One region of the Mesorhizobium sp. M0522 genome, then DNA from elsewhere that is predicted to be linked to it. Evidence: predicted binding sites of a transcription regulator. Region 1 holds the regulator's gene; each other region holds the start of a gene.
The links. The regulator PhoB, encoded in region 1, activates phosphate uptake and scavenging genes when phosphate is short. The targets are predictions, from matches to a motif close to TGTCATNNANCTGTCAT.

Region 1 (7,390 bases):
GCGGAAATATACTTGTCGCCTGCGGCCTCAATGGCCGCCTTCATTGCGGCCTCGTCGGTCTTCCAGCGCTCTTCCTGGAAGTTCGACCAGGAAACGCCGATGACCTTGTCTTTAGCCTGCGCCACCGACGCCAGCGCCAGCGTCATGGCGACACCCGCCAGAATGGCGGTCGTGAATTTCTTCATCATATCCTCCCTGCGCCGCGTACGGCGTGACCAATTGGCTCAAAGACCAGCTTAGAAGCTCTAATTTTTTCGAGCCTCGAAAAAATACTGGCCCGATCTCCGGCTGCTGTCAACATCGATTCTGATGGATTTTGATGACTCTGCGAGTTTTTTCGAGCGTCGGAATAAACGATGACAGCGCAACCTGCATCTGACACTATTTGCCTGCGTCCGACACTATTTGTCGGACATTACCGACGGCTTCCGGTTCATGAGCGGCCGCGGCAACCGGGAGGAAAGCAAAACAATGTCGGTCGGAATCCGCCATGACGATTTGCGCCGGCGCAACCGGGCGATGGTGATCTCGGCGGTGCGCCGGGCCGGCCAGCCATCGCGTACTGAGATCGCAGCTACTACCGGCCTCAGTCATTCGACCATATCGGCGATCTCTTCCGACCTGATACGGGAAGGCATCCTCGCCGAGAGCAAGGCAAGTGAGCCCGTTTCGTTGAAACGCGGTCGTCCGCAGGTCGGCCTCGCCCTCAACCCGGAAGCGGCGGCGGTGCTGACCGTGGTGTTGTCGCTGAATTTCCTGTCGGCCGCCATTATCGACTATACGGGACAGGTGGTCGCCGAGGAACAGCGCCGGCTGGACACGCTGACCATGCCGCGCGACGAGCTGATCCGTGAATGCATGGCCATCGTCCGGCGCCGGCTGCAGGATCCAGACCTTGACGTCCGCAGTGTCGCCCGCATCGCCCTGGCGATTCAGGGCATTACCGACTCCCCTGCACGCGCCATGCTGTGGTCGCCGATCACGCCGCAGACCGACATCGCCTTTGCCGACATGCTGGAGGACGAATTCGGCATCCCGGCAACGGTGGAGAACGACTGCAACATGATGGCGGTGGCTTTGCGCTGGCGCAATCCGGATCGCTATCGCGACGACTTCATCGCCATCCTGCTTTCGCATGGCATCGGCATGGGGCTGGTGCTGAAGGGCGAACTGTTCACCGGGACGCATTCCTCGGGTGGCGAATTTGGCCACATGATCCATCGTCCGGGCGGCGCGCTCTGCCGTTGCGGGCGGCGCGGCTGCATCGAGGCCTATGCCGGCAACTACGCCATCTGGCGCAACGCCAGGCAGATGAGCGAAGAAAGCGAACCGATCGCCGACGTCAGCGACGCCGACATGCGAGCACTGGCGGCCCGGGCGCGCGAGAAAGATGGGCCGGAACGCGAGGCCTACCGCAAGGCCGGCGAAGCGCTGGGTTTCGGTCTCGGCTCGCTGTTCGCGCTGATCGATCCGGCACCGGTCGCGATGGTCGGCGCCAGTGCCGCCGCCTTCGATCTGATCGAGCCGGCCTTGCGGAAGGCAATCGCCCAGACCGCCGGCGGCCAGCATTCGGGCTCGATCTCCTTCGATACAGAGCCGAACGAATTGCCGCTGATCCGCGAAGGCTGCGCGATGCGGGCGCTAAGCTTCGTCGACCAGGAGATTTTCGCGCCGGGCGCGCAAATGAGGCCCAGCGTCAGAAAGAACGTAGCCTGACCAGGCGGGTCAATCTTCCCTGATCGCATAGCCGGCACCGCGGATGGTGCGGATGACATCCGGCATCCGGCCGTTGTTGACGGCTTTGCGCAGCCGCCCGACATGCACGTCGACGGTGCGTTCGTCGATGTAGATTGTCTCGCCCCAGACATTATCGAGTAACTGGCTGCGCGAGAAGACACGGCCCGGATGCCGCATCATGAACTCGAGCAGCCGGAATTCGGTCGGCCCGAGCCTGATTTCGCTCTTCTTGCGATAGACCCTGTGCGATTCGCGATCGAGCACGATGTCGCCGACCTTCAGCACGCTGGACAGCACTTCCGGCTTGGCGCGCCGCAGCAGCGCCTTGACCCTGGCCATGAATTCCGGTGTCGAAAACGGTTTGACCAGATAGTCGTCGGCGCCGGTCGAAAGCCCGCGCACCCGGTCGCTCTCCTCGCCGCGCGCGGTCAGCATGATGATCGGCAGCCGCTCGGTTTCGGGGCGCACCCGCAACCGACGACAGAGCTCGATGCCGGAAACCGCTGGTATCATCCAGTCGAGCACCAAAAGGTCGGGCACATTCTCCTGCAAACGGATCTCGGCTTCGTCGCCGCGTGTCACCACCTCGACCTGGTAGCCTTCGGATTCGAGATTGTAGCGGAGCAGCACACCCAACGGCTCCTCGTCCTCCACCACCATTATGCGTGGTGCGATCATCGGCTGGGCACCCCCATCATGTCACCGGTGCGGACATTGTCGTTTCGTCCTGCTTCGGACGATTGACCGGCAATTGCTCGCCGGTCAGCACATAATACGCATTTTCGGCGATGTTGGTGACATGGTCGCCGATCCGCTCCAGATTCTTGGCGCAGAACAGCAGGTGCGTGCAAGCGGTGATGTTGCGCGGATCTTCCATCATGTAGGTCAAGAGCTCGCGGAACACGGACGTGTATTTGACGTCGATGCGCTCGTCGGCGGCACGCAGCTTGGCCAACGCGGCCGCATCGCCTGCAGCATATTCCTCGATGACACCCTGCACCTGGATGAGAACCAGCTGCGCCATCGCGTCGATGGAATGCGACAGGTCCCGCGGCGTGGCGCTGAGGCCGACCGCACTCACGCGCTTGGCGATATTCTTGGCAAGGTCGCCGATGCGTTCGAGGTCGCCCGCCATGCGGATCGCTCCGACCACATGGCGAAGATCGTGGGCCATCGGCTGGCGTTTGGCGATCAGGGTGATGGCGCGGTCGTCCAGTTCGCGTTGACGCGCATCCATGATGGCGTCGTCGGAAACGACGCGTTGCGCCAGCACGTTGTCGGAATTCAACAGGGCCTTGGTCGCCCCGCCGACCATCGAACCGGCGAGGTCGGCCATGTCGCGGATCAGCTTGCTGATCTGCTCGAGATCCTCGTCGAAAGAAGCGACTGTGTGTTCGCCCATGGTCCTGTCCTCATATGCATGATCGGAACGGCTCAGCCGAAGCGGCCAGTGATGTAGTCCTGCGTGCGCTTCTCGCGGGGCGACGTGAAGATCTTCTCGGTCCGGTCGAACTCGACCAGTTCACCCAGATACATGAAGGCGGTCTGGCGCGACACGCGCGCCGCCTGCTGCATGTTGTGGGTGACGATGACGATCGTGTAGTCGGCTTGCAATTCGTCGATCAGTTCCTCGATCTTGGCAGTCGACAGCGGGTCGAGGGCCGAAGCCGGTTCGTCGAGCAGAATGACTTCCGGCTTCACGGCCACGGTGCGGGCGATACAGAGCCGCTGCTGCTGGCCGCCGGACAGGCTCAAGCCGCTGGCGTTGAGCTTGTCCTTGACCTCGCTCCACAGCGCGGCGCGCTTCAACGCCTGTTCGACGCGGCCGTCCATCTCGGACTTGCCGAGGTTCTCGTAGAGCCTGACGCCGAAGGCGATGTTCTCGTAGATCGACATCGGGAACGGCGTCGGCTTCTGGAACACCATGCCGATCTTGGTCCTGAGGAGGTTGAGATCCTGCGACCGGTCGAGAATGTTCTTGCCGTCGAGCAGCACCTGGCCCTCGGCCGTCTGTTTTGGGTAGAGCTCATAGATGCGGTTGAACACACGCAGCAGCGTCGATTTCCCGCAGCCCGAAGGGCCGATGAAGGCCGTGACACTGCGCTCAGGCAGCGACAGGCTGATGTCCTTCAGCGCCTTGCTCTGGCCGTAGTAGAAGTTGAGATTCTTGACCTCGATCTTCGTCTTCTCGGCGACCGTTTCGGCCATCGTCATGTCTGGGGACAACATCTGTGTCATCTGTCCTCTCTGCGTCCGGTAAGGCTGCGGGCGAGGATGCTCAAGCCCAGAACCGTCAGGGTGATTATGAGTGCGCCGGTCCACGCCAGTTGCTGCCATTCCTCGTAAGGGCTGAGAGCGAACTGGAAGATGGTCACCGGCAGGCTGGCCATCGGCGCGTTGATATTGCTGCTCCAGAACTGGTTGTTGAGCGCGGTGAAGAGCAGCGGCGCCGTCTCGCCGGAAATGCGTGCTATCGCCAGCAATATGCCGGTGACGATGCCGGACAATGCGGCGCGGTAGGCGACCGAACGGATCACCACCCAGCGTGGCGCGCCGATCGCGGCACCGGCTTCACGCAACGCGTTCGGCACCAGGTTGAGCATGTCTTCAGTGGTGCGCACGACCACCGGAATGACCAGGATGGCAAGCGCAACGGCGCCGGCAATGGCCGAGAAATGTCCCATTGGCCGCACCATCAGCTCATAGACAAACAAGCCGATGATGATCGACGGCGCCGACAACAGGATGTCGTTGATGAAGCGGACGACGGTGGTGATGCGCGAAAAGCGTCCATACTCGGCCATGTAGGTTCCCGCCAGCACGCCGATCGGCGTGCCGACGACAACGGCGATGATCGTCATCAGCAGGCTGCCCGCGATGGCATTGAGCAGGCCGCCGGCCTCGCCCGGTGGTGGCGTCATCTCGGTGAAGACGGCGAGCGAAAGCCCGGCTGTGCCCTTATAGACCAGTGCGCCGAGAATGAGCGCCAGCCAGGCAAGCCCGATGCCGGCGGCGACGACGCAAAGCGCCATCATCACCGAATTCCTGGCTTTGCGGCGGCTGTGGAGCGATGAGGATGTCGACATCGGTCAGGCTCCCGTACGGGCGTCGATCCGCATCAGCATATAGCGGGCGGCGGCAAGGATCAGGAAGGTGATGGCGAAGAGGATCAGGCCGAGCGCCACCAGCGAGGAGGTGTAGAGGTCGCCGTCGGCCTCGGTGAATTCATTGGCGATGGTCGCCGAGATCGTCGTGCCCGGTGCGAACAGGGAGGCACTGATGCGATGCGCGTTGCCGATGACGAAGGTCACTGCCATGGTTTCGCCGAGTGCCCGGCCGAGGCCAAGCATGACGCCGCCCATGATGCCGATGCGGGTATAGGGAATGACCACGCGCCGGGTCACTTCCCAGGTCGTGCAACCGATGCCGTAGGCCGATTCCTTCAGCACCGCCGGCACCGTATCGAAGACGTCTTTGGTGATCGAGGTGATGAAGGGCAGCACCATGATGGCAAGGATCAGCGCCGAGGTCAGAAGGCCGATGCCGTAAGGAGGGCCAGCGAAAAGGCTGGATAGTCCCGGCACGCCGTGGAAGACGTTGATGATGAAGGGCTGTATCGCCGTCTGCAGGAACGGCGCGAACACGAACAGGCCCCAGATGCCGTAGATGATCGAAGGAATGCCGGCCAACAGCTCGACCGCTATGCCGATCGGGCGCCTGAGCGGGCGCGGGCAGAGCTCGGTGAGAAAGACTGCAATGCCGATGCCGATCGGAACCGCGATCAGGATGGCGATGGCCGCGGTGACCAGGGTGCCGTAGATCGGCGCCAGTGCGCCAAATTTTTCCGTGACCGGATTCCAGCTTTCAGTCGTCAGGAAGGAGAAACCGAAGGACGACAGCGCCTGCCACGAGCCGGCAAACAGCGAGATCGCGACACCGCCGAGGATGACCAGCACAAGAATTGCGGAAGCGCGGGTGAGTCCGCGGAATATGGCATCTGTGAGCGCGAAGCGCCGCACCGTAGCTTCCCTGGCCCGGGCTGCTGCAGATGATGGCATGGCATCGGAAGCGATGGTCATTGGGTCCTCGCGATTAAAGGCAACAGGGAGGGCGCCATCGACGCCCTCCCTGGAGGAGATTACATAGCCGAGTAGATCGGCTTGCCGTCGTCGCCGACGACTTCCTTGGCCCACATGGCCTTGACGCTCTCAACCACCTTGTCGGGCATCGGAACGTAGTCCAGCTCGCCGGCCATCTCGTCGCCCTTGTCGTATGCCCAGGCGAAGAATTTGAGCGCTTCGCCGGTGGTCGCGGCATCATCCGGCTTCTTGTAGAGCAGGATCCACGTTGCCGCCGTCATCGGCCAGGACTCGGCGCCCGGCTCGTTGGCGAGGATGACGCCATAGCCCGGCTGCGAGCTCCAGTCGGCATTGGCCGCTGCCGCCGAGAACGCCGCCGCGGTGGGCTCGACCTTCTTGCCGTCCTTGTTGATCATATCGGTGTGGGTGAGCTTGTTCTGCTTGGCGTAGGCATATTCGACATAACCGATCGCGCCGCCGGTCTGGGCGACGTTGTTGGCAACACCCTCATTGCCCTTGGCGCCGATGCCGACCGGCCATTCCACGGCCTTGTCGACGCCGACCTTTTCTTTCCAGTCCGCGCTGACGTCGCCGAGGTAATAGTTGAAGTTGAACGTCGTGCCCGAACCATCGGAACGGTGAACGACCGCGATCGCCTGCGAAGGCAGCTTGACGTCGGGATTAAGCTTCTTGATCGCTTCGTCATCCCAGCTCGTGATCTTGCCGAGGAAGATGTCGGCCAGCGTCGGGCCGTCGAGAACCAACTCGCCCGGCTTGATGCCTTCGAGATTGACGACGGGAACGATGCCGCCCATCACCATCGGGAACTGAGCCAGTCCGGACGCTTCAAGCTCGTCGCCCTTGAGCGGCGCATCCGAAGCGCCGAAAGTAACGGTCTTGGCCTTGATCTGCTTGATGCCGCCGCCGGAACCGATCGACTGGTAGTTAAGGCCAACGCCGGTGTCTTTCTTGTAGGTGTCGGCCCACTTCGCATAGATCGGGTAGGGGAAGGTGGCGCCGGCGCCGGAGATGTCCGCGGCGAGCGCGGCGGACAGGGTGAGGGTGGTCGTCGCCGCAGCCATTGCAATCGCAACGGCCGCCGAGCGGATGAAATGTCTCATGTGGCCTGCTCCTGTTCGGAATATGGTCTCTCGGCGCCATTCCTCCGGCGCCCGCTGAGGCCAATAGCCCCCGATTATTACAGTCGCATGACAGTTTCATGTCGCTCCGGTAACGTCGTCCAGCCGGGTTAAGAAGGAGCGGCCGCGGGCTTTGTCGGCATGGGCCGCGGTTTGCCGCTGGAATCAGCAGCTTGCGTGAATTCCGGCCGGCATCGTCTGCTCGGCGATCGTAGCCACCGGCTGTAAAAGAAAAAAGCCGGACGGGAGCGCGTTGCATGCAGCCAGAACGTGTCATGGCCGCGCCATCGCCGAAACAGGTCCGTTGGGGTAAATCTGACCCTGTTTCTTGCCGGCGGTCGCTGCTCCCGCCCGTAACTGGAGGAGCGGGACTTCGAATATCCCATTGTCGCCACTGAGCGCGGCTTTGGTATGGTGCGATCGCACCATGGCCTT
Region 2 (7,390 bases), on a different contig from region 1:
ATCGAACCAGGCACCTTGCAGTGACAGTCGCCCCTTGCCTTCGAGGATCGAAACACAAGGGAAGGTGCGCAGATTGGCTATGGAATAGCGGATCGAGATGCGCTCCAGCGCCGTCTGGCGCTCGGTCGCGGTCATGAAGGTGCTCGACGATACGGTCTCGGCCGCGGGCGCGATCAGGCTCATCCACTTGCCGATGAAATCGCCCGGCGACAAGGGTGCGGCCGTGGTGTCGAGTGCCGCGCGGATGCCGCCGCAGCGGCCGTGGCCCATCACCACGATGTTCTTGACCTTGAGGCTCTGCACGGCAAATTCGAGCGCCGCCGATGTCGAGTGGAACTGATCGTCGGGCGCATAGGGCGGCACCAGATTGCCGACATTGCGCAGCACGAACAGCTCGCCGGGCCCGGCATCGAAGATCGCTTCGGGCGCGGCCCGCGAATCGCAGCAGGCGACGATCATCGTTTCCGGTGCCTGGCCCTCCCGCGCCAGCGAGCGATAACGGCCGCTTTCGGTGAGATAGCGGCCGCTCATGAAACTGCGGTAGCCGGTGAGAAGATGCTCGGGAAGATGGGGCATGGGCAGCGGTGGGAGCCTTTCCGGGTTGAAGGCAGCTCGGTTCAATCCCGAAAGGCTCTAGCGCATCGGCCCGAAAATCGGAACCGATTTTCGGAAGGCGAGGCGTGGTTTCAACGTGCCAGCCCGTACTTTGACACAGGTGAACGAACGCCGCCATTAATCGGGTTCAGAACCGCAGATTGGCGCCGGCACGCAGCAGAAGCCAGTAGAACAGGCCGCCAGCAGCATCGCCAGGAAGAAGCCGCTGGGACTCTCGGCAAATGGCAGTCCGCCTGTGTTCATGCCGAAAATGCCGACGATCAGCGTGCCCGGCAAAAGCAGCGCGCTCATCACCGCCAGCGCCTTGAGGCTACGGTTCGATTCGTCGGCAAGCTCGGCGGCAAGCTCCTCCTGCAGCAGTCTTGCCCGGTCGTTGATCATGACGACCTCGCGGTCGAGCCGTTCAAGGCGCGCAGCAAGCCGGCGCAGAACTTCATGTGCGTCGGCGGAAAGGTTCCAGGCGGAACGGTCTTCACCCTGGAAAAGCGCTGCCAGGGCCGCGATCGGCCGATGCAGGGATACGGCAAGGCGGCGCACATCCTTCAGCTGCCGTCTTTCGTTGGCAAGCCGCTCGGTCACGAGATGATCCTCGACTGCATCGAGCCGCTTCGTCGCTGTAGCGAGCCGCAGGCTGGTGGTCTTGCAAAAAGCCATGACCAGCATTTCGAACAGCTCGAATGCCGTGGCCGGCCGCAGTCCCGCGGCAAGGGCAGTGTGCACTTCCTCCACCGCCGCCAGCGGATGCCGGCGGCCGGTGACCAGCAGCCGCTCGGAGACCGCAAAATGCAATCTGCCGATGGTCGTCGACTGATGGGCGATCTCGCCGTGCAAGTCGGCCGAAATGCCGTGGACGACGCCATTCTCATGCGCCAGCACTAGGCTGTCCTCATGTCCTTCGAGGATTGCATGAGCCGACGCCGGCAGCGCGCAGGCATGGCTGACCCAGGAATGGGCGCGCCGGTCGACAAGGTCGACATGCAGCCAGACCCAGCCGTCCGCTGAGGCGAGCGCGGCCTCTATGTCTCGGGGCGCCAGTGGTTCGGGAGCTTTGCCGGGAGCAGCATGATAGGCCCAGACCAGCCCGGGAGCATGATGCTGGTCGTCCGCGGCAAGCAATGTCAGATGCGATGCGTCATTCATGGCCGCCGCCGAAATAATGCACGTTCAGGCGATCAGGGCCGCGCCGGGGCCGGTGCCGCGACATTCTGGTCAAACCCTGCCCCCGCTCAGAACACCTGGCGGAAGATGACGAACAACACGAAGGCAAGACAGATCGAGACCGGAAGGGTCAGTATCCAGGCCATCAGCATGTTGCGCACCGTCGACCATTGCAGGCCAGAGCCGTTCGCCGCCATGGTGCCGGCAACGCCCGAGGACAGCACATGGGTGGTCGAGACCGGCAGGCCGAGATAGTCGGCCGATGCGATCGTCGCCATCGCGACAAGCTCGGCGGACGCACCCTGACCGTAGGTCAAATGGCTTTTGCCGATCTTCTCGCCGACGGTGACGACGATGCGCTTCCAGCCGACCATGGTGCCGAGGCCGAGCGCCAGCGCGATGGCGACCTTGACCCAGAGCGGGATGAACTTCGTCGCGTTGTCGACCGCCTTATGGTAGGTTGTCACCGCCTTCAGGTCGTCTGCCTCCATCGGCAGCAGCTTCTTCCTGTCGATCAGCTTCAGCGCTTCACCGATAAGATAGATGTTGTTGCGGGCGTTGCTGACCAGAGTTGTCGGCAGCTTTTCCACGGACGGATAGGGCGACAACATGGCGCTGGTGTCGTGGATGAAGCTCCGCAGGGCAGGCGTGGTCTCGTCCTTCCAGGTCTTGGTGCGAACGGCGTCGCCGACCACGATTGCCGCATCGGTCACGGCGATGCCGGGCTTGACGTATTTGCCGAGTACCGTTTCGACCTGCGTCGCCGCCGATTTGTAAGCTTCGAGATAGTTCACGTCCGGTGTGCGGTTGAGCGCGAAGGCGGTCGGCACGACGCCGATCAGGATGAGCATGATGAGGCCCATGCCCTTTTGCCCGTCATTGGAGCCGTGGGCAAAGCTGACGCCGGTGCAGGTGAAGATAAGCAACGCCCGGATCCACAGCGGCGGCGGCGCGCTCGACTTGGGCGCCTCGTAGAGCTCGCGGTTCCTGACCAGCAGCTTCATCACCAGAAGCAGCAGTGCAGCCAGGCCAAAACCGACCAGCGGCGAGATCAGGAGCGACAGGCCGACATTGGACGCCTGCGACCAGTCGACGCCGCTGGTGACGGAGCCGGCCGGGGCCATGAACTGGTTGGCGAGACCGACGCCGATGATCGAGCCGATCAGTGTGTGCGAGCTCGAGGCAGGCAGGCCGAGATACCAAGTTCCGAGATTCCACATGATCGCCGCAACCAGCAGCGCGAAGACCATGGCCAGTCCGGAGCTCGATCCGACCTGAAGGATCAGCTCGACCGGCAGCAGCGATATGATGCCGAAGGCGACCGCTCCGCTGGCGGTGAGCACGCCCAGAAAGTTGAAGAAGCCGGACCACATCACTGCAAGCTCGGCCGGCATGGAATGCGTGTAGATCACCGTTGCCACCGCATTGGCAGTGTCGTGAAAACCGTTGACGAATTCGAAGCCGAGCGCGATCAGCAGCGCCAGCCCAAGCAGGATCCACGGCACCGCGATGGTGCTGGTCAGGTCCTGGCTGAGCGCGTAGCCGACATAGGCAAGGCCGCCCAGAATGATGACGGCAAAGGCCGGCAGAAACCATTTACCGGTGTCGTTTGGCCGGTCAAGCGGATGCTCCGGCCTTGGAATTCCTGCCTCGCTTGAAACAATATCGACCACACCCCACTCCTCCTGCGTTGCAGCAAAGAATGGGAGGACGCTATGTCGGCACGATGAAGCCTGTGTGACGGCGGGCACTTTGGGTTGACGCAACGGGCGATCGACGCGACCGAGGCAGTTGAACCCGGCCAGCGCATTCCTACACTATTCCGCGATCTCCAGCAGGGTCGATATCAGCAGCCGGCGCTCTTCGGCGGAGAGAATGTCCGAACCGAACAGGTTCATGCTGCGAAGCCCTTCGATGGCGAGATAGCAGACCAGCAGCGCCTTGAGGTTCGGCGTTTCCTGCTTCAGCCGCTCGAACAGCTGCCGCCTGAACGATTTTATCGGGGTCAGGAAATCGGGATCCTCGGCAATCGCCGAAAATATCCAGGATGCCGACGGTTTCGATTCCTCGGCATGCTCGGCCGACAGCTTGATATAAGTTGCAAGCGGGCTTTCGCTGTTGACGCCGGCCGTGCGGGCGGACTCCAGGGCCTGCTCGAAGGCGCGCAGGTAATCCTCTACCAGCGCCTGCATCAATTTCGCCTTGGTCGGGAAATTGTAGAGAAGACCACCCTTAGACACGCCGGCACGGCTGGCGACCGCATCCAGCGACAGGCTGCCAGGACCCGTCTCGCGCGCCACGGCGGCGGCGGCGGCGAGAATCTTCTCGCGCGAATTTGCTCTGCGGACTTTCATCAAGGGTTCCCCATTCATTAGCTTAGGCGGAATTGACAAGACCGTCCAGACGGTACAGTAAGATCGCCGTCATTTGAAATTGGGACCAGTCACAGGTATGTGTTCCGGTCGTCCGACCGTTATGCTGGGCCGTGGCCGAGGGGACTGTTCGTGATCAAGCGCTTCATCATCGCCTTCATTCTGCTCGTGCTGGTGTGCGGCGGCATCGTCGGCTTCAACCTGTTTCGCGACAATGCGATCAAACAGTTCTTCGCCACCATGAAGCCGCCGGCCGCGACCGTGTCGACGGTCATCGTCAAACCGATGTCCTGGACGCCCGGCATCGAGGCGATCGGCACTGTCAGTGCCGTACGCGGCGTCGACCTGACGGTCGAAACCGCGGGCATCGTCAAGGACATCCTGTTCCATGCCAATCAGAAGGTCGCCGCCAACGCCGTGCTGCTGCAGCTCGACGATGAAGTCGAGCGAGCCGACCTCGTGGCATCGAAGGCGCAAGCGACCTCCGACCAGACGACGCTGATGCGCGCGCTTGAGCTGCAGAAGCGCGGGGTCGGCACCGACGCTACGCTCGACACAGCGCAGGCAGCAGCATCGGTCTCCGCCGCGCAGGTGAACAAGCTGCAAGCGGTGCTCGACCAAAAGCAGTTGACGGCCCCTTTCAATGGTACCGTCGGCATTCCGAAAATCGACATTGGCCAGTATCTCACACCCGGCACCGCTGTGGTGACCTTGCAGGACATGGATACGATGCGTGTCGATTTCACCGTGCCGGAGCAGCAGCTTCCGCAGCTGAAGATCGGACAGACGGTGCGGTTGGGCGTCGGCGGCGGCGACATGCCGTTCACCGGCAGCATCCGCGGCATCGATCCGAAGATCGACCCGACCAGCCGGCTGGTGACGGTAAGGGCGGAGGTCGGCAATCCCGAAGGCAAGCTGACGCCCGGCCAGTTCGTTCAGGTGCGCGTCGAACTGCCCGAGGAGAACGACGTGCTGGCGCTGCCGCAGACGGCGCTGACTTCCAGCCTGTACGGCGACTTCGTCTTCGTGGTGCGCCCGGCCAAATCCGCCGAAGCCAACGGCGCGGCGCCCGAGGCAAAGCCGGAACAAAAGCCGGCTGCAGATGCTGCCAAGCCCGCAGCCGAGGCACCCGCGGCAAAACCCGACGAAAAGGCGGCCGCTACCCCAGCCAAACCGGCAGCGGAAGCCAAGCCGGCAGCGGAAGAACAGAAGCCGCAGCTCGTGCTAGCCCAGGTGTTCGTCAAGCCAGGCCGCCGCAACGCCGGCCTGGTCGAGATCCTGGAGGGCATCGCGCCCGGCGACGAAGTCGTTACCGCCGGCCAGAACCGGCTCTCCAACGGCATGTCCGTTGCCGTCGACAACACGATCGATCCGAGCAAGCCGGGGAACCAGCAGGCAGCCCAGCAATGAGCTTTTCCGACCTCTTCATCCGCCGCCCGGTCCTTTCGACCGTGCTTGCCTGCATGATCCTGCTTCTGGGTTTTCAGGGCATCTTCAACCTTTCGATCCGGCAGTATCCAGAGGTTGAAGAAACGGCCATCACCATCACCACGGCCTATCCCGGCGCCAGCGCCGACCTGATCCAGGGGTTTATTTCCGCGCCGATCGCGCGTGCCGTCGCGTCGACCGAAAACATCGACTATGTGACGTCGGCGAGCCGGCCGTCATCCAGCACCGTGACAGTGCAGATGAAGCTCGGCTCCGACCCCGACGTCGCGCTGAACGAAGTCTTGTCGAAGGTCCAGAGCGTGCGCGGCGATCTGCCGGACGAAACCAAAGACCCGGTGATCGTCAAGGGCACCGGCCAGCAGTTCGCGATGATGTACATCTCGATGCAGAATCCGAACATGACGCCGGAACAGCTCACCGAATATATCGAGCGCGTCGTGCGACCGCGTATCTCGACGGTCGAAGGCGTCGCCGACGTGCAGATTTTCGGCGCCGCCGAATATTCGATGCGTGTCTGGATCGACCCGATCAAACTGGCGGCGCGCGGCGTGACGGCGGCGGAAGTGCTGGCCGCCATCAACGAATCGAATTTCCTTTCCGCGCCCGGCGACACCGAAAACGAATATGTGGTTTCTTCGATCACCGTTCGCTCGACGCTGCAGACGCCGGAGGCTTTCGCCGCCCTTCCACTCCGGTCGAAGGACGGCAATGTGGTGAGATTGCGCGACGTGGCCCGCGTCGAACTCGCCGCGGCGAACACCGACACCAGGGTCAGCTTCAACGGCAAGCCCGGCATCTTTCTCGCTATCTTTCCGACGCCGGCCGCCAATCCGCTGACCACCGCGGCGGCAATCCACAAGATTGTGCCGACCATCCAGGAGACGCTGCCGCTCGGCATGGCGATGCAGATCGTCTACGACTCAACCGAGCAGATCAGCGCGTCGATCGAGGAGGTGTTCAAGACCATCGGCGAGGCGGTCGCCATCGTCATCGTCGTCATCCTGCTCTTCCTCGGCTCGTTCCGCTCGGTGCTGATGCCGATCGTGACCATTCCGCTGTCGCTGATCGGCGTCTGTTTCCTGCTGTTTTCGGTGGGCTATTCGATCAATCTTTTGTCGTTGCTGGCCATGGTGCTGGCGATCGGCCTCGTCGTCGACGATGCCATCGTGGTGGTGGAAAACATCCACCGCCACATGGAGGAAGACGGCTTGTCGCCGATGCAGGCAGCCTTCAACGGCATGCGCGAGATCTCTTCCGCCGTCGTCGCCATGACGATAACGCTGGCCGCCGTGTTCGCGCCGCTGGCCTTCACCGGTGGCCTGACCGGCGCGCTGTTTCGCGAATTCGCGGTGACGCTTGCCGGCTCGGTGGTGCTTTCGGGTGTCGTCGCCCTCACCATCACACCGATGATGTCGGCACGTATCCTGAGGTCCGGCTCGCACAGCCGCTTCCAGCGCATTGTCGACAATACGTTCGGGCGGGTCGAACACATCTATGAGCGGCTCGTCACCGGTTCGTTGAACTATCGCCCGGTGACGCTGATGATCGTCCTCGCGCTGGTCGCCACGACCGGTTTCATGTTCACCAAGACCTCGAGCGAACTGGCGCCGGAAGAGGACCAGGGTTTCCTGCTTTCGCTGGTGACCGCGCCGCGGTACGCGACGTCGGACTATACCGAAACCTACGTCAATCAGATACTCGGCCTGGTCAAGGATCTGCCTGAGACGCGGGCACAGTTCTCGGCGGTCGCCTTCGGTGGTGGCCAGACGAACAGCGCTTTCGTCGGCTTTGCGTTC
Region 3 (7,390 bases), on a different contig from region 1:
CGTCAAGCAGACGGCGATGCAGCCGCTCGACCAGCTGCAGCGATTCCATGTACAGCGAACGGATCGCCTCGCGGCGGTCATCGGATACGTTGGCGGTCTTCGCCGCCGGACGCGAATTGATCATTGTCTTTGCCTCTCGTTTGTCGCCCGGTGATTTTTTGTTCTTCACCTTGATCGCGACACTATCGAATACTCATAAAATTCGACTTAAACGCCAAGGCTAACAAGAGCTTACCGGTAAGGGGTTTCGAAAGAGGCTTAACGGACGGTCACCCGAGCAAGGATAATTAACCTAAAGATTTAGCCAACGATCCTGGCCGGAATTGCTATCGCCGGGGTTGCCGCTTCTGGATCCAGATCACCACGCGGAACACTATGTAGAGCAGCGCCACCGCAAGGTGCGAGGCGACGATCAGCGGCCGGTGGCCGAACAGCTCGGGGAAGCCGGCATACATGACGCACTCGGTCACCGCGCAGATGAACCAGATCACCGGCCCCCAGGACGCCAGCATCCAGAGGCCGGCGGCAGCGAACGGAAAAAACACCGCCAGCACCACCGCCGCCACCTGCCAGTGCACCGGCATCAGGTCGAAGCGCCACAACGGGCCGGGGTAAAAGCCGATCAGCCGGATCCAGTACAAGATGCCGAACAGCAGACAGTAGCCGGCGATGACGCGCTGGAACCAGGCGAAGATGACCTCGATCGTCGAGGGCTGCAGCACCACGCGTCTCGAGGCGACCTCGCTCACAGCTTCAGTTCCCGTTCGCCGAGCGGTGCGAAATAGGCGTCGACGTTGGCGGCGCTGACGTCATCGATGCCTGCCGGCCGCCATTGCGGCGTCGAGCCTTTATCGATGATGGCGGCGCGGATACCTTCATAGAAGTCGTGCCCGGCAAGCATGCGGTTGAGGATACGGAACTCCATTTTCATGCACTCGTCCATCGACAACGTCTGCCCGGCGCTGATCTGGCGCCATGCAACATGCAAGCTGGTCGGTGAACGTGTGCGGATGGTGGCCAGCGTCTTTGCCGCGAACTCGTCGGCAGCGGCTGCCCGCTCCAGGCTAGCGACGATATCGGCCAGCGACGGCTGCGCGAAATGCCGGGCGATGGCTTCCAGCGTCGGCCTGTCGGTCTCGCGCCTGGCCGGGACGAAGCAGCCGCGCAGCACCGATTCCGGGTCGCCGCTTTCCGCCAGACGGTCGAGGAAGCCGGCCTGGCCCTCCGCCTTGATCGTATGGGTGGCGAGGCCCGACCACAAAGCATCGCCATAGCGGATGCGGTTGCCGGTCAGCGCCAGATACATGCCGAAGCTGCCGCCGAGATCCGGCAACAGATGGCTGGCGCCGACATCCGGGAAAAAGCCGATGCCGACCTCGGGCATGGCAAACTGGGCGTTCTCGGTCAGCACTCGCTGCGAGCCATGGAAGGAGATACCTACGCCGCCGCCCATGACGATGCCGTCGATCACCGCGACATAGGGTTTCTTGAAGCGGGCGATGCGGGCATTCAGCCGGTATTCATCGGCGAAGAAATCGACCGGAGGCCTTCCTGCGCGGCCGGCTTCGTAGATGTGGAGGATGTCGCCGCCCGCCGAAAATGCCCTGCCCTCGGCCTTGACGACGACAACGTCGACGCCGTCGTTGCGCTCCCAACTGCGCAGCGCCTTGTCCAGCGCCTTGACCATGCGGTGGGTTACGGCATTGAGCGCCTGCGGCCGCGTCAGCGTGACGACGCCGGCCCTGCCCAATCTTTCGAAGCGAATCTCGTCGCCTCCGCCAAAATCCATCGCCAGAGAATCCCTCCCCGCGCCCGCCGGGAGTGAAGTGCTAAAGCGTGGCGCATGGCCGCGTCAATGGCGGCGCCCAATCCGCTGCATGGTCGTCGGCGTCACCCAGTGCTAATGCTGGCGCTTTGAACCGGAAGGTTGAACCATGCCTTGGTTGCCGCGCCTTGCTGTTGTGGTGGTCGGCCTGATCGCTGCGAACGCTCCTCCCGTATCGGCCGGAACCGTCGACGAGCTCTATCAATCGCAGACCATCGTCACCGGCCAGGGCGAGGTCAACAGGCAGATCGGTTTCAAGGCCTGCCTCGATGCGGTGCTGGTTCGTGTGTCCGGCGATCAGCGGCTGCCGAAGAGAACTGAGATGGCGGCGCTGCGCGACAAGGCCGGCAGCTTCGTTGCCGAATTCCGCTATCGCGACCGTCTCGAAGGCATTCCGGTCCATGACGAACAGGGCACCCATGACCGGCCGCACGATCTCACTTGTCTGTACAGGCCTGACGTTATCGATCCGGTGCTTGCCACGCTCGGCAGCAAACCATGGCTTGGCGAGCGGCCACGCCTGGTAATTTTCCTGGCGGCGGAGCAAGGCACAAGGCAGTTCGTGCTGACCGCCGACGATGAGCGCGGGGCGGCGATGCGCGAATCGTTCGTCAACGCCACCGGTCCGCTGGTCATGCGGATTGTGTTTCCCGAAGCGTCGCTGCTATCGGCCTCAAAGCTTAACGACCAGGCCCTGCGCCATGCCGATATCACGACGCTGGACCAGCTTGCCAGGAAGGCCGGAGCCGACCAGGCGCTCGCCGGCAGTATCGTCTGGAGCGACAAGGAACTGGGCTGGATAGCCGACTGGCGGCTTGCCTTGAATGGCAAGAGCTACAATTGGCAAGTGCGCGGCGTCAGCTTCGACGAGGCATTCCGCGTCGCCATGCGGGGTGCTGCGCAGATCCTATCGGGCAATGGGCAACCAGAATAGCGCCCGACAGGACCGCTGGCACAATCGTGTCGCATTGGTCAGCAGCGAAAGCTCGTGGTAAAAGCCGCCCGATCCGGAGTTTTTGCGATGAACAAATTCACCCCTGCAAAGCCTGCCGGCGCGCGCAGCGTCGACGAGATCACCGGCAGCCGGCGGCTGCGGCGCATGCGCAAGGCCGATTGGTCGCGCCGCCTTGTCCAGGAGAACCGGCTGTCGGTCGACGATCTGATCTGGCCGATCTTCGTCGTCGACGGCAGACAAGTGCGCGAACCGATTGCCGCCATGCCCGGCGTGTTCCGCCTGTCGCTCGACCTCGCCGTCAAGGAGGCTGAGCGAGCGGCCAAACTTGGCATTCCGGCGATCGCCACTTTCCCCAATGTCGAGCTCGGCCTGCGCGATCAGACCGGTTCGCATATCCTCGATCCGGAAAACATCATCAACCGTGCCACCCGCGCCATCAAGCACGCGGTGCCGGAGATCGGCATCATCACCGACGCCGCGCTTGACCCTTTCACCTCGCATGGCCATGACGGCATCTTGCGCGAGGGCATTATCGTCAATGATGAAACGGTGGAGCAGGTGACGGCGGCGGCAGTCATCCAGGCGGCGGCGGGGGCCGACATCATTGCCCCCTCGGACATGATGGACGGCCGGATCGGTGCCATCCGCGATGCGCTCGACGCCAATGGATTTCAGGATGTGGCGATCATGTCCTATGCGACCAAGTTCGCATCCGCCTTTTACGGCCCCTATCGTGAGGCGGTCGGCACCGCCGGCCTGCTCAAGGGCGACAAGAAGACCTATTACATCGACCACGCCAATTCCGACGAAGCGGTGCGCGAGGCCGAGCAGGATCTCGCCGAGGGCGCCGACATGCTGATGGTCAAGCCCGGCCTGCCCTATCTCGACATCATCCGGCGGCTCAAGGACGAGTTGCAGATGCCGACCTTCGCCTATCAGGTCTCGGGCGAATATTCGATGATCAAGGCCGCCGCCGCCAATGGCTGGATCGATGGCGAAAAGGCGATGCTGGAATCGCTGCTCGCCTTCAAGCGCGCCGGCTGCGACGGGATTCTCACCTACTTTGCGCCCGAAGTGGCGGCGATGCTCAAGGGGTGATGCGCCTTTGTAGCGTCTACATCGAGTAGTGTTCGTTCGTCCAAAGCGCGACATGGAACGCCGCAGGACATCGCTTCAAGTTTACGCTGCCCCTCGTTGCCCTGCCGGGCATTTCTCGCCGTAAAGTGGCAGGGAGAAAGACGCGTTCGTAAAAGATTTCACCAATCTCCAGCGTTGCAAAAATATCGACGTTGCGGCCAGCCCCTTCTCCCCGTCACTATACAGGGAGAAGCTGCCGGCAGGCGGATGACGGGCGGCGCCGACATTGAGATTAGTTATTCCAACATGATTTGGAAGCGATTGCCCCGCCGGCGATTCAAAATACCGCTTGCAAAATGCAATCAGTTAAGCTACCCCGATAACTGCTTGCATCTCACAATTGGTTATCGAGGAGGCTCTCATGTCCAAACTTCGCGTCAGCGCTTTCACCTTGTCGATCGACGGCTTCGGCGCCGGTCCCGACCAAGACCTGAAGAACCCGCTGGGTGTTGGCGGGGAAGCCCTGCACGAATGGATGTTCGGCACCCGCACCTTCCGCAAGATGGTCCTCGGCAAGGATGGCGGGACCACGGACACTGACGAGGCGTTCGCCGCGCGCAGCTTCAAAAACATCGGCGCGTGGATCCTGGGCCGCAACATGTTTGGGCCGATCCGCGGCGAATGGCCGGATGACAGCTGGAAAGGCTGGTGGGGTGACAACCCGCCCTACCATGTGCCGGTCTTCGTGCTCACGCACCATCCACGTGATCCCATTGTCATGGAGGGCGGCACGACCTTCTATTTCGTGACCGACGGCATCCACTCAGCGCTGGAGAAGGCGAAAGCAGTGGTTGACGGCAAGGATGTACGGCTGGGCGGTGGCGTTTCTACGATCCGGCAATATCTCAAGGAAAAGCTCATCGACGAAATGCATCTGGCGATCTCACCGGTCCTGCTAGGCGCCGGCGAGAGCCTTTTTGCCGGCATCGACATGCCCAAGCTCGGCTATCGCTGCAGCGAGCAGGTCGCGACGCCGAAGGCCACGCATGTCATCATCGAGCGCACCTAGCTTGTTGCAGGGCGCCGCCATGGAGGCGCCGCCTTCCTCGCCGCTTTAGTCAGTACTTCTCCGGCACATACAGTTCGCGCGGCAGTACCTGGCGCTCGTATTCGGGATTGAAGACGCGCTCCGGCAGTGTGATCTCTTCGTGCGGCACCTCCTCATAGGGCATCTGCTTGAGGAGATGGTCGATGCAGTTCAGCCGTGCCCGCTTCTTGTCGTTGCCCTCGACGATGAACCACGGGGCTTCCGGGATATTGGTGCGGGCGAACGTTTCTTCCTTGGCCTTGGTGTACTGCTCCCAGCGCACGCGCGACTGGAGGTCCATCGGCGACAGTTTCCATTGCTTCATCGGGTCATGGATGCGCATCAAAAAGCGCATCTGCTGCTCCTCGTCAGTGATCGAAAACCAGTATTTGACAAGCGTAATGCCTGAGCGGACCAGCATGCGTTCGAAATCCGGAACGTCGCGGAAGAACTCCTCGACCTGATCCGGCTGGGCAAAGCCCATTACCCGCTCGACGCCCGAGCGGTTGTACCAGGAGCGGTCGAACAGCACGATCTCGCCGCCGGCCGGCAGATGCGGAACGTAGCGCTGGAAATACCATTGCGACTTCTCGCGCTCGGTCGGCGCCGGAAGTGCTGCGACGCGGCAGATGCGCGGATTAAGCCTCTGGGTGATGCGCTTGATAACACCACCCTTGCCCGCCGAGTCGCGGCCCTCGAAGACCACGACGAGCTTCTTCTTGTGATAGGCGACCCAGGATTGTAGCTTGATCAATTCGGATTGCAGCGTGATGAGATTGCGAAAATACTGCAGGCGGTCGATCGATGGCGGATGCGCATTCTTGTAGATCTTGGCGATCTCCATCGACAGCGCCGGCTCCGAGATTTCCAGCTCATAATCTTCGTCGAGCGTGTCGGCGAGTTCCGCTTCCAGCCAGTCCCTGGCCGGGGAATTCTGTTTTATCTCGGTCATTTGCGCTGCTCCGCTTACAGGCCTTGCCGGCCGCTGTCAGGCGCTCTGCCGCCCGGCCCGGCGGCCGGAAATCGAAGCGCTGGACCGATGTTAGTATAGGCCGGCAATGACGGTTTTATTGCAGCCACTACTGCGCCGGCTGTGCGTTCAATCCGCAAGATGTGATCGAGCTTGCCCTGCGGGGCGGGCGACAAGCGGAACGAATTATCCTACAAATGCCCGGTTCACTGAGGGGCTGTCGTTTGCAACGCCCTTTCCCGATAAATCGTGAGGATACGACATGGAATACCGCACTCTCGGCCGTTCCGGGCTGAAGGTTTCGACCCTGACCATGGGCACCATGACATTCGGCGGCGGCGGCGCGTTTTCGGCGGTTGGCAAGACCGACCTCGACGAGGCGCGTCGGATGATCGACCTTTGCATCGATGCCGGCGTCAATGTCATCGACACCGCCAACGTCTATTCGAACGGGGTGTCGGAAGAGATCATCGGCGAGGCGCTCGGCGGCAAGCGCAAGGGCGACGTGTTGATCGCCTCCAAGGCGCGCATGCGGATCGGCAAAGGCCCCAATGATGAAGGCCTGTCGCGCTACCATCTGATCCGCGAATGCGAGAGGAGCCTGAAGCGCCTCAGGACCGATGTCATCGACATCTATTTCCTGCACGAGTGGGATGGCCTGACACCGCTTGAGGAAACCATCGCCGCGCTCGACACGCTGGTCGCGCAGGGTAAGGTCCGTTATGTCGGCTGCTCCAATTATTCCGGCTGGCAAGTTATGAAGGGGCTGGGGATCAGCGACCGTCATCACCAGCCACGCTTCGTCACCCAGCAGATCCATTACACGCTGGAAGCGCGCGAGGCCGAGTACGAATTGTTGCCGATCTCGGTCGACCAAGGGCTCGGCGTGCTGGTCTGGAGCCCGCTTGCCGGCGGGTTGCTGTCCGGCAAATACCACCGTGACCAGCCGACCGCCCGCCAGCTCAGCGGCTGGTCGGAACCGCCGATCCGCGACGAGGACCGGCTGTGGCGGATCGTCGACGTGCTGATCGATATCGGCAAGAACCACGGTGTGTCGGCAGCGCAAGTGGCGCTTGCCTGGCTACTCGGCCGGCCCGCTGTCAGTTCGCTGGTGATCGGCGGACGAACCGAAGCGCATTTCAAAGACAATATCGCCGCTGCAAGCCTTGTGCTTGCCGATGAGGAGCGCACACGGCTCGACGTGGTCAGCAGGCCGCCCGTGCTCTATCCCTACTGGCACCAGCAATTCACGGCAAAGGACCGGTTCGGGCCGGCCGATCTCGTCCTCGACCGCGACGGCGCCTGAAAAGCCGGGCTCTCCGGACTGCGCCGAGATATGGAGCCCGATCGTGCCTTGCGGTGTTGTGTTTGCGGTCCAATGCTCCTAGGCAAAGGCCAAGCACAATGAAAGGAAACGATATGGCACGAGCACCGAACTACGGTCAGGAACGCAAGGAACGCGACCGGCAGAAGGCT
Region 4 (7,390 bases), 280 kb from region 1:
CGGTATCGACTCTGGCGCCGACTCCAAGGCCTTCACCTCGTTCCTGACCACCGACAACATCCAGGGCGGCCGCGTTGCCGCTGACGGCCTTGCCGCAGCCATCGGCGAAGCCAATGGCGGCAAGGTCGAGGGCGACGTCGCCCTGATCACCGCTCTTCCGGGCGCCGGCTCGCTCGAACAGCGCGCCCAGGGTTTTAAGGAACAGCTCGCTGCCAAATATCCGGGCCTCAAGCTGGTCGCCGACAAATACGCCGACGGCCAGGCCACCACCGGCCTCAACATCGCCACCGATCTGATCACCGCCAACCCCAACCTCAAGGGCATCTTCGCCTCCAACCTGATCATGGCGCAGGGCGTCGGTCAGGCGATCGCCGAGAACAGTCTTGCCGGCAAGGTCGGGCTGGTCGGTTTCGACAGCGACGAGAAGCTGATCAAGTTCCTCAACGACGGCGTCATTTCGGCTCTCGTCGTTCAGGATCCGTACCGGATGGGCTATGACGGCATCAAGACGGCGCTCGCCGCCTCGAAGGGCGAGAAGGTCGAGGCCAATGTCGATACCGGCGCCAATTTGGTTACCAAGGCCAACATGAAGGATCCGAAGATCGACGCGCTGCTCAACCCGAAGCTCGACTGAGCATAGCCGCAAGTGAACTGTTTCCGGGGCCTTTTCGCCCCGGAAACATCCCACTCGTGCCAATCGCGAGGCCAATCTTTGGGGGCCAATCTGGGAGGATTGTCATGATGTCGACGGCGCAGGAACTCCATCCGGCCCCAACGCTGGAACCGGGCAGGACCATCCTCGAACTCCGCGGGCTGGAAAAGCGCTATCCCGGCACCCATGCGCTGAAGCCGGTCGATCTCGCTTTCAAGGCCGGCGAGATCCACGCCATCGTTGGCGAGAACGGCGCCGGCAAATCCACCCTGATCAAGCTTCTGACCGGCGTCATGCCGCGCACCTCCGGCGATGTCATCTGGGAGGGCAAGCCTGCCGCATTGGCAACGCCGCATGAGGCGATGGCGCTCGGCATCAATGCCGTGCATCAGGAAGTCGTCCTATGCCGCCATCTCACCGTCGCCGCCAACATGTTCCTCGGCGAGGAGGATTCCCGCTTCGGCATCCTGCAGCAGCGGGCGATGGTCAGGCAGGCGCAGAAGATCATCGACGATCTCGGCTTCGACCTGCCGGCGCATGTCATGCTGGGTGACCTGACCATCGGCCAGCAGCAGTTGATCGCCGCCGCCCGCGCCACGGTGCGCGGCACCAAATTCCTGATCTTCGACGAGCCGACCGCCTATCTTACCCGCAAGGAGGCCGACCAGCTGTTCACGCTGATCCGCCGGCTGAAGGGCGAAGGCGTCACCATCATCTACATCAGCCATCGCATGGAAGAAGTGTTCGAGCTCGCCGACCGCGTCTCGGTGCTGCGCGACGGCACGCTGGTCGGCACCAGGAACATTGCCGAGACCAATGACGCCGAGCTGGTCAAGATGATGATCAACCGCTCGATCGAGCAGGTCTACCACAAGGAGCATTTCACCCCCGGCGCGACCATCGTCGAAACCAGGAATCTGTCCGGCAAGGGTTTCGAAAATGTCTCGATGTCCGTCCGCGCCGGCGAGATCGTCGGCCTCTACGGCCTGATCGGCGCCGGGCGCAGCGAGTTCGTCACCACGCTCTATGGCCGGCACCGCAAATCGGCCGGCCAGATCCTCTGGGAGGGCAAGGAGGTCAAGGTCAATTCCGAACATGACGCGATCAGGCTCGGCATGGCGCTGGCCCCGGAAAGCCGCCGCGACCAGGGCCTCTGCCTCAACCTGCCGGTCGGACTCAACCTCAATCTGCCGATCTACAAGCGCATCTCGAGCAATCTGCTGATCTCCCGCGCGCAGGAAAAGGCGCAAGCCGATCGCCAGATCGCCGACCTGCGCATCAAGACGCCGACGCGCGGCGCGCTGGCCTCCAGCCTGTCCGGCGGTAACCAGCAGAAGATCGTCATCGGCAAATGGCTCGCCCATGGCGCCAAGCTATTCATCTTCGACGAGCCGACTGTCGGCGTCGACGTCGGCACCAAGGCCGAGATCTACCGCCTGTTCGGCGCGCTGTTGTCCAAGGGAGCCGGCATCATCCTGATCTCGTCCTACCTGCCCGAGGTCTATGAACTCGCGGACACGCTGCACGTGTTCCGGCGCGGCAAGCTGGTGGCCACGCACGGCTTTCGTACCGCTGATCACGAGGAGATCCTCACCCAGGCGCTGGCCGAGAAACAAGAAAGACCGGGAGGGAAGATATGAGCACCGAGGCGATCGCTGCCGAAAGGCCGAAACGCAACTACAACGCCCTGTTCGGACTGACACTGCTGGCGCTGCTGGTTCTTTTATGGATCATCCTGTCGGTGGCGACGCCGAGCTTCGCCTCCGCCAACAACATCTCCAACCTGTTGCGGCAAGGGTCGATGATCGCCATCCTGGCGGTCGGCCAGACCTTCGTCATCATCACCGGCGGCATCGACCTTTCCGTCGGCGCCGTGGTCGGCTTCGCCACCGTCATCGTCGCGATGCTGATCAACGCCGGCACACCGGTTTTCCTCGCCATCCTGATCACCTTGCTGGTCGGCGTCGCCATAGGCATGTTCCATGGGTTCGGCATCGTCAAGATGGGCCTGCCGCCCTTCATCATCACCCTGGCAACGCTGACCTCGCTGCGCGGCATCGGTCTGTTGATGACCAATGGCAACTCGATCTCGATCAACAACGACGCCTTCCAGACGTTCTCGCGCAGTTCCTTCGCCGGCGTCCCCAATCTGTTCTGGATGGTGATCCTGGTCGGCATCCCAGCCTACATCTTCCTGCACCACAGCCGCTGGGGCCGCTATCTGTTCTCGGTCGGCTCCAACGCCGAGGCGTCGCGCCTGTCAGGCGTCAACGTCCAGCGCACCATCTACATGGCCTACACGCTGTCGGGCCTGTGTGCGGCCTTCGTCGGCGTGCTGCTTGCCTCGCGCATCGGCATCGGCAATCCGACGCAGGCCGAGGGCTGGGAATTGCAGGCGATCGCCTCCTCGGTGATCGGCGGCACCTCGCTGTTCGGCGCTGTCGGCTCCGTGCACGGACCGCTGCTCGGCGCCTTCATCCTTGCCACCATCAACAACGGCGCCAATCTGCTCAACGTCAACGCCTTCTGGCAGCGCATCATCACCGGCGTGCTGATCATCGTCATCGTCTATTTCGACGGGCTGCGCCGCCGCGGCAAATAGACTGCCTCCCAACGACCGCCGGCCTCGCGACAGCAGGGCCGGCGGTGCCATGAACCGACTGGATTGAAGCATGAAAGCCGTCGTCTGCCGCTCGCCCGGCGAACTTGTCCTCGAAGATCGTCCGGCGCCTGGCGCGCCCCCCGCCGGCTGGGCGCTGGTCGCCGTCAGCCATGTCGGCATCTGCGGCACCGACTATCACATCTTCGAAGGCAAGCACCCGTTCCTCGCCTATCCCCGCATCATGGGCCACGAGGTTTCCGGCACCGTGATCGAGGTTGGCGAGGACGTCGATCTCGCCGTCGGCGAAGCGGTGGTCGTCAATCCCTATCTCGCCTGCGGCAAATGCATCGCCTGCCGGCAAGGCAAGCCGAATTGCTGTGTCATGATCGAGGTGCTCGGCGTCCACCGCGACGGCGCCATGTGCGAGCAGATCCTGGTGCCGGCGCAAAATCTTTATCCGGCAAACGGCTTGTCGCTGGCCGATGCTGCCGCCGTCGAATTCCTGGCGATCGGCGCCCATGCCGTGCGGCGCTCGCTCGCTGATCCAGGTGCGCGCACGCTGGTCATCGGCGCCGGCCCGATCGGGCTCGGCACGGCGCTGTTCGCCCGCATCGCCGGGCTCGATGTGACGCTGCTCGACATGAGCGCTGAACGGCTTGGCTTTGCCGAAAGCGAACTCGGCTTCGCGACCCTCGACGGCTCGCGGGGCGCTGCTGCCGACCTGGTGCGGGAAGCAACCGGCGGCGACGGCTTCGACGTGGTTTTCGATGCCACCGGCAACACCCGGTCGGTGCAGTCGGCCTTCGCCCATGTCGCGCACGGCGGGGCGCTGGTCCTGGTTAGCGTCGTCAAGGACGACATCGCCTTTTCCGATCCCGAATTCCACAAGCGCGAGATGATGCTGATCGGCAGCCGCAACGCCCTGCGTGCCGATTTCGACCATGTCGCCGCCTCGATCCGCAACGGCGCGCTGCCGCTGGCAAAGCTGGTCACCCACCGCACCACGCTTGGCGAGACGCCGCGTGACCTCGCCCGCTGGGCGCATGAGAAGTCCGGCCTGATCAAGGCCGTCATTCAAGTCGGATGATGCCAGGGCTGCCGCATCTCAGAGCGCCGACAGTTTGAGCTCGATCCGCTCGGCCGGGAAGCGCGACTCCGAAAACTGTATCGGCTGACCGTCGGGCGTGACGTTGACGGCGACCGTCACCAGCACGATGGCGCCGGGCTGTAGCTCGAGGTCCGCAAGGTCGGCGGCATCGGCATGGCGCGCCGACAGCACGGTCGATTGCCTGAGGTAGTCGTCGATGCCGAAACGTGCCAGCGATGCGGTGATCGAACCGGTTTCCGCCATGGCGGCATCGATGCCGGCAAAGCGCCTGGCATCGAACCAGCCGGCCGCGCGAGACACCGGCATTCCATCGGCTTCGCCGCGCGTTTCCAGGCGTATCACATCGGCCCCCGTCGCCAGGCCTAAGCCCTCTGCGACACGACGGTTGGCCGGCTCGATCGATGACGCGAGCAAGGTGATATGCCGCTCGGACGCCTGTCCTTGCAATCCCTCGGAAAAGCGGGTGCGGGCGCCGATCGGATAAGACAGCCGCTTGCGCGACAGCACGAAGGTGCCGCGCCCCTGCTCCGCCCTGAGCACACCCTCCTGCACCAGCGCTGCGATAGCGCTACGCACCGTGTGGCGGTTGACGCCATAGCGTCCGGCCAACGCGATCTCCGGCGGCAGCGCGGCATTCTCGGGAAAATCGCCGGCGGCGATCGAATGCAGGATCTGGTCGGCGATCTGCCGCCACAGCGCGACACCGCTGCGCCGCTCGATGCTGTTGGCTTGTCCGATCATCTCCCGCCCCAATTCCTCGCGCCGATCTTTTGGCCCGTGTCACGTGCCCGTCATGGACACGCGCTAGATAATGGATATAATTTGTATAGTTGTCTATATCAATAGACAAATGAACGCAGACGAGGAGCACCGGCCATGCGAGGACGGGAAGCGCGAGAGCAGGCCGAGCGCAAGGCCGTGATGGCGACGCTGGCGCAATCGGCCGGCGACGACATCGTCCGCCTCTGGGACGAAGCCGGCCTGCCTTGCGAAGCGGAACTTCTGCGTGGCCCCGAAACCGGCCTGGTTACGGTACGCGGCCGCATCGGCGGCGGCGGCGCGCCCTTCAATGTCGGCGAGGCGACGGTCACCCGTGCCACGGTGCGGCTTGCGTCCGGCCATGTCGGCCACTGCTACGCGCTTGGTCGCGACAAGCAGAAGGCAAGGCTGGCTGCAATCGCCGACGCGCTCTGGCAGGATCCTGCCCACCGCAACGAGGTCGAGACCAGGATCGTTGCGCCCTTGCAGGCGGCACTGGCCAAGGCGCGTGAACAGCGCCGCGCCGAGACGGCGGCGACCAAGGTCGATTTCTTCACCATGGTGCGCGGAGAAGACTGATGGATATCGCCACTCAATCCATTGAAGGCGGCTTCGCCGATCCGGTATTCAATGCCCAGACCGTATTCCGTGCCGTGATGGACGCGATGGCGCGGCCGGGCAGCGTCCAGCCCTTGCCGGCCCTTGCCCACCCACCGGCGCCGCTGTCGGCCACCGCCGGCGCCGTTGCGCTGGCGCTGTGCGACAACGACACGCCGCTCTGGCTCGACCCGGCTTTGCAGGTGTCGGCGGTGAAATCCTGGCTTGGCTTCCATACCGGCGCGCCGCTGGCCAACACCCCGGCCGACGCGCATTTCGCGCTGATCGCCACGCCGGCCGAGATGATGGCGCTAGACGGGTTTTCGCAAGGCACCCAGGATTATCCCGATCGTTCGACGACGCTGATCCTCGAGGTCGGCGATCTCGTCTCCGGCGCTGCGCTGCTGCTCGAAGGCCCGGGCATCGAGAAGACGGCGACGATCGCGCCGGCGCAAATGCCGCGCCATTTCGTCGAGCAATGGAAGCAGAACAACCAGCGTTTTCCGCGTGGCGTCGATATCATCCTCGCCACGTTCGACGCAATTGCCTGCCTGCCGCGCACGACGCGCATCAAGATCATGGAGGCGTAGCATGTATGTGGCGGTAAAGGGTGGCGAGACGGCCATTCGCAATGCTCACAAATTGCTCGCCGACCGCCGGCGCGGCGACCGTTCGGTGCCGGCACTTCGTCTAGACCAGATCGTCGAGCAGCTGGCGCTCGGCGTCGACCGGGTGATGAGCGAAGGTTCGCTCTACGACAGGGAACTGGCGGCACTCGCCATCGTCCAGGCGCGCGGCGACATGATCGAGGCGATTTTCCTGGTTCGCGCCTATCGCACGACGCTGCCGCGTTTCGGCTACACAAGGGCGATCGACACCAGCACGATGCTGGTCGAGCGGCGGGTGTCGGCCACCTACAAGGACCTGCCCGGCGGCCAGTTGCTCGGCCCGACTTTCGACTACACCCACCGGCTGCTCGATCCCGAACTTGCCGCCGGCGGCGATGTCGCCGAGCCGGAGCAGCGTGCAGGCGAGGCGGAAGCCATGCCGCGCGTCTCGGCCATCCTCGCCCGCGAAGGCCTGATCGAGCCCGACGGCGACATGCCTGGGGATCATACCCCCGGCGACATCACCCGCGAGCCGCTCGAATTCCCGATGGCGCGCGACATCCGCCTGCAGGCGCTGTCGCGCGGCGACGAGGGGTTTCTGCTGGCGCTCGGCTATTCCACCCAACGCGGCTATGCGCGCAACCATCCCTTCGTCGGCGAAGTTCGCATCGGCGAGGTCGAACTGGAACTGGACGTGCCGGAACTGCCCTTTGCCGTGCCGCTCGGCAGCATCCGCGTCACCGAATGCCAGATGGTCAACCAGTTCAAGGGCTCGGCAAAGGCGCCGCCGCAATTCACCCGCGGCTATGGCCTCGTCTTCGGCCAGAGCGAGCGCAAGGCCATGGCCATGGCGCTATGCGACCGCGCGCTGCGCGCCTCGGAGTTGGGTGAGGATGTCATCGCCGCAGCGCAAGATGAGGAGTTCGTCATCTCGCATTCCGACAATGTCCAGGCGACCGGCTTCGTCGAGCACCTGAAGCTGCCGCATTATGTCGACTTCCAGGCCGAACTCGACCTCGTGCGCCGCATGCGCGCCGAGCATGATGCCCGCGAAAATGCCGGCA

Region 2: NKI58_RS13090 (inorganic phosphate transporter) is a predicted target of PhoB. The motif match lies at 3,500-3,516, and genes of this name have one in related genera.
Region 3: ppk2 (polyphosphate kinase 2) is a predicted target of PhoB. The motif match lies at 6,003-6,019, and genes of this name have one in related genera.
Region 4: phnF (phosphonate metabolism transcriptional regulator PhnF) is a predicted target of PhoB. The motif match lies at 5,141-5,157, and genes of this name have one in related genera.

Annotation. Positions count from the first base shown of each region.
Region 1 is NZ_JAMYQW010000001.1:294,151-301,540, forward strand. Features, by position in the region: gene xylF (D-xylose ABC transporter substrate-binding protein) at 1-185, opposite strand, end outside; gene NKI58_RS01475 (ROK family protein) at 472-1,716, shown strand; gene phoB (phosphate regulon transcriptional regulator PhoB) at 1,726-2,415, opposite strand; gene phoU (phosphate signaling complex protein PhoU) at 2,432-3,139, opposite strand; gene pstB (phosphate ABC transporter ATP-binding protein PstB) at 3,172-3,975, opposite strand; gene pstA (phosphate ABC transporter permease PstA) at 3,972-4,823, opposite strand; gene pstC (phosphate ABC transporter permease subunit PstC) at 4,827-5,816, opposite strand; gene pstS (phosphate ABC transporter substrate-binding protein PstS) at 5,876-6,937, opposite strand.
Region 2 is NZ_JAMYQW010000009.1:37,186-44,575, reverse strand. Features, by position in the region: gene NKI58_RS13100 (carbonic anhydrase) at 1-576, opposite strand, end outside; gene NKI58_RS13095 (transporter) at 733-1,755, opposite strand; gene NKI58_RS13090 (inorganic phosphate transporter) at 1,842-3,446, opposite strand; gene NKI58_RS13085 (TetR/AcrR family transcriptional regulator) at 3,591-4,127, opposite strand; gene NKI58_RS13080 (efflux RND transporter periplasmic adaptor subunit) at 4,278-5,555, shown strand; gene NKI58_RS13075 (efflux RND transporter permease subunit) at 5,552-7,390, shown strand, end outside.
Region 3 is NZ_JAMYQW010000005.1:176,195-183,584, reverse strand. Features, by position in the region: gene ldtR (transcriptional regulator LdtR) at 1-124, opposite strand, end outside; gene NKI58_RS09190 (DUF6163 family protein) at 327-749, opposite strand; gene NKI58_RS09185 (enoyl-CoA hydratase/isomerase family protein) at 746-1,789, opposite strand; gene NKI58_RS09180 (DUF8605 domain-containing protein) at 1,935-2,759, shown strand; gene hemB (porphobilinogen synthase) at 2,847-3,878, shown strand; gene NKI58_RS09170 (dihydrofolate reductase family protein) at 4,279-4,926, shown strand; gene ppk2 (polyphosphate kinase 2) at 4,976-5,896, opposite strand; gene NKI58_RS09160 (aldo/keto reductase) at 6,177-7,220, shown strand; gene NKI58_RS09155 (hypothetical protein) at 7,334-7,390, shown strand, end outside.
Region 4 is NZ_JAMYQW010000001.1:12,359-19,748, forward strand. Features, by position in the region: gene NKI58_RS00060 (ABC transporter substrate-binding protein) at 1-634, shown strand, start outside; gene NKI58_RS00065 (sugar ABC transporter ATP-binding protein) at 739-2,292, shown strand; gene NKI58_RS00070 (ABC transporter permease) at 2,289-3,254, shown strand; gene NKI58_RS00075 (zinc-binding alcohol dehydrogenase family protein) at 3,325-4,341, shown strand; gene phnF (phosphonate metabolism transcriptional regulator PhnF) at 4,360-5,103, opposite strand; gene phnG (phosphonate C-P lyase system protein PhnG) at 5,239-5,700, shown strand; gene phnH (phosphonate C-P lyase system protein PhnH) at 5,700-6,308, shown strand; gene NKI58_RS00095 (carbon-phosphorus lyase complex subunit) at 6,310-7,390, shown strand, end outside.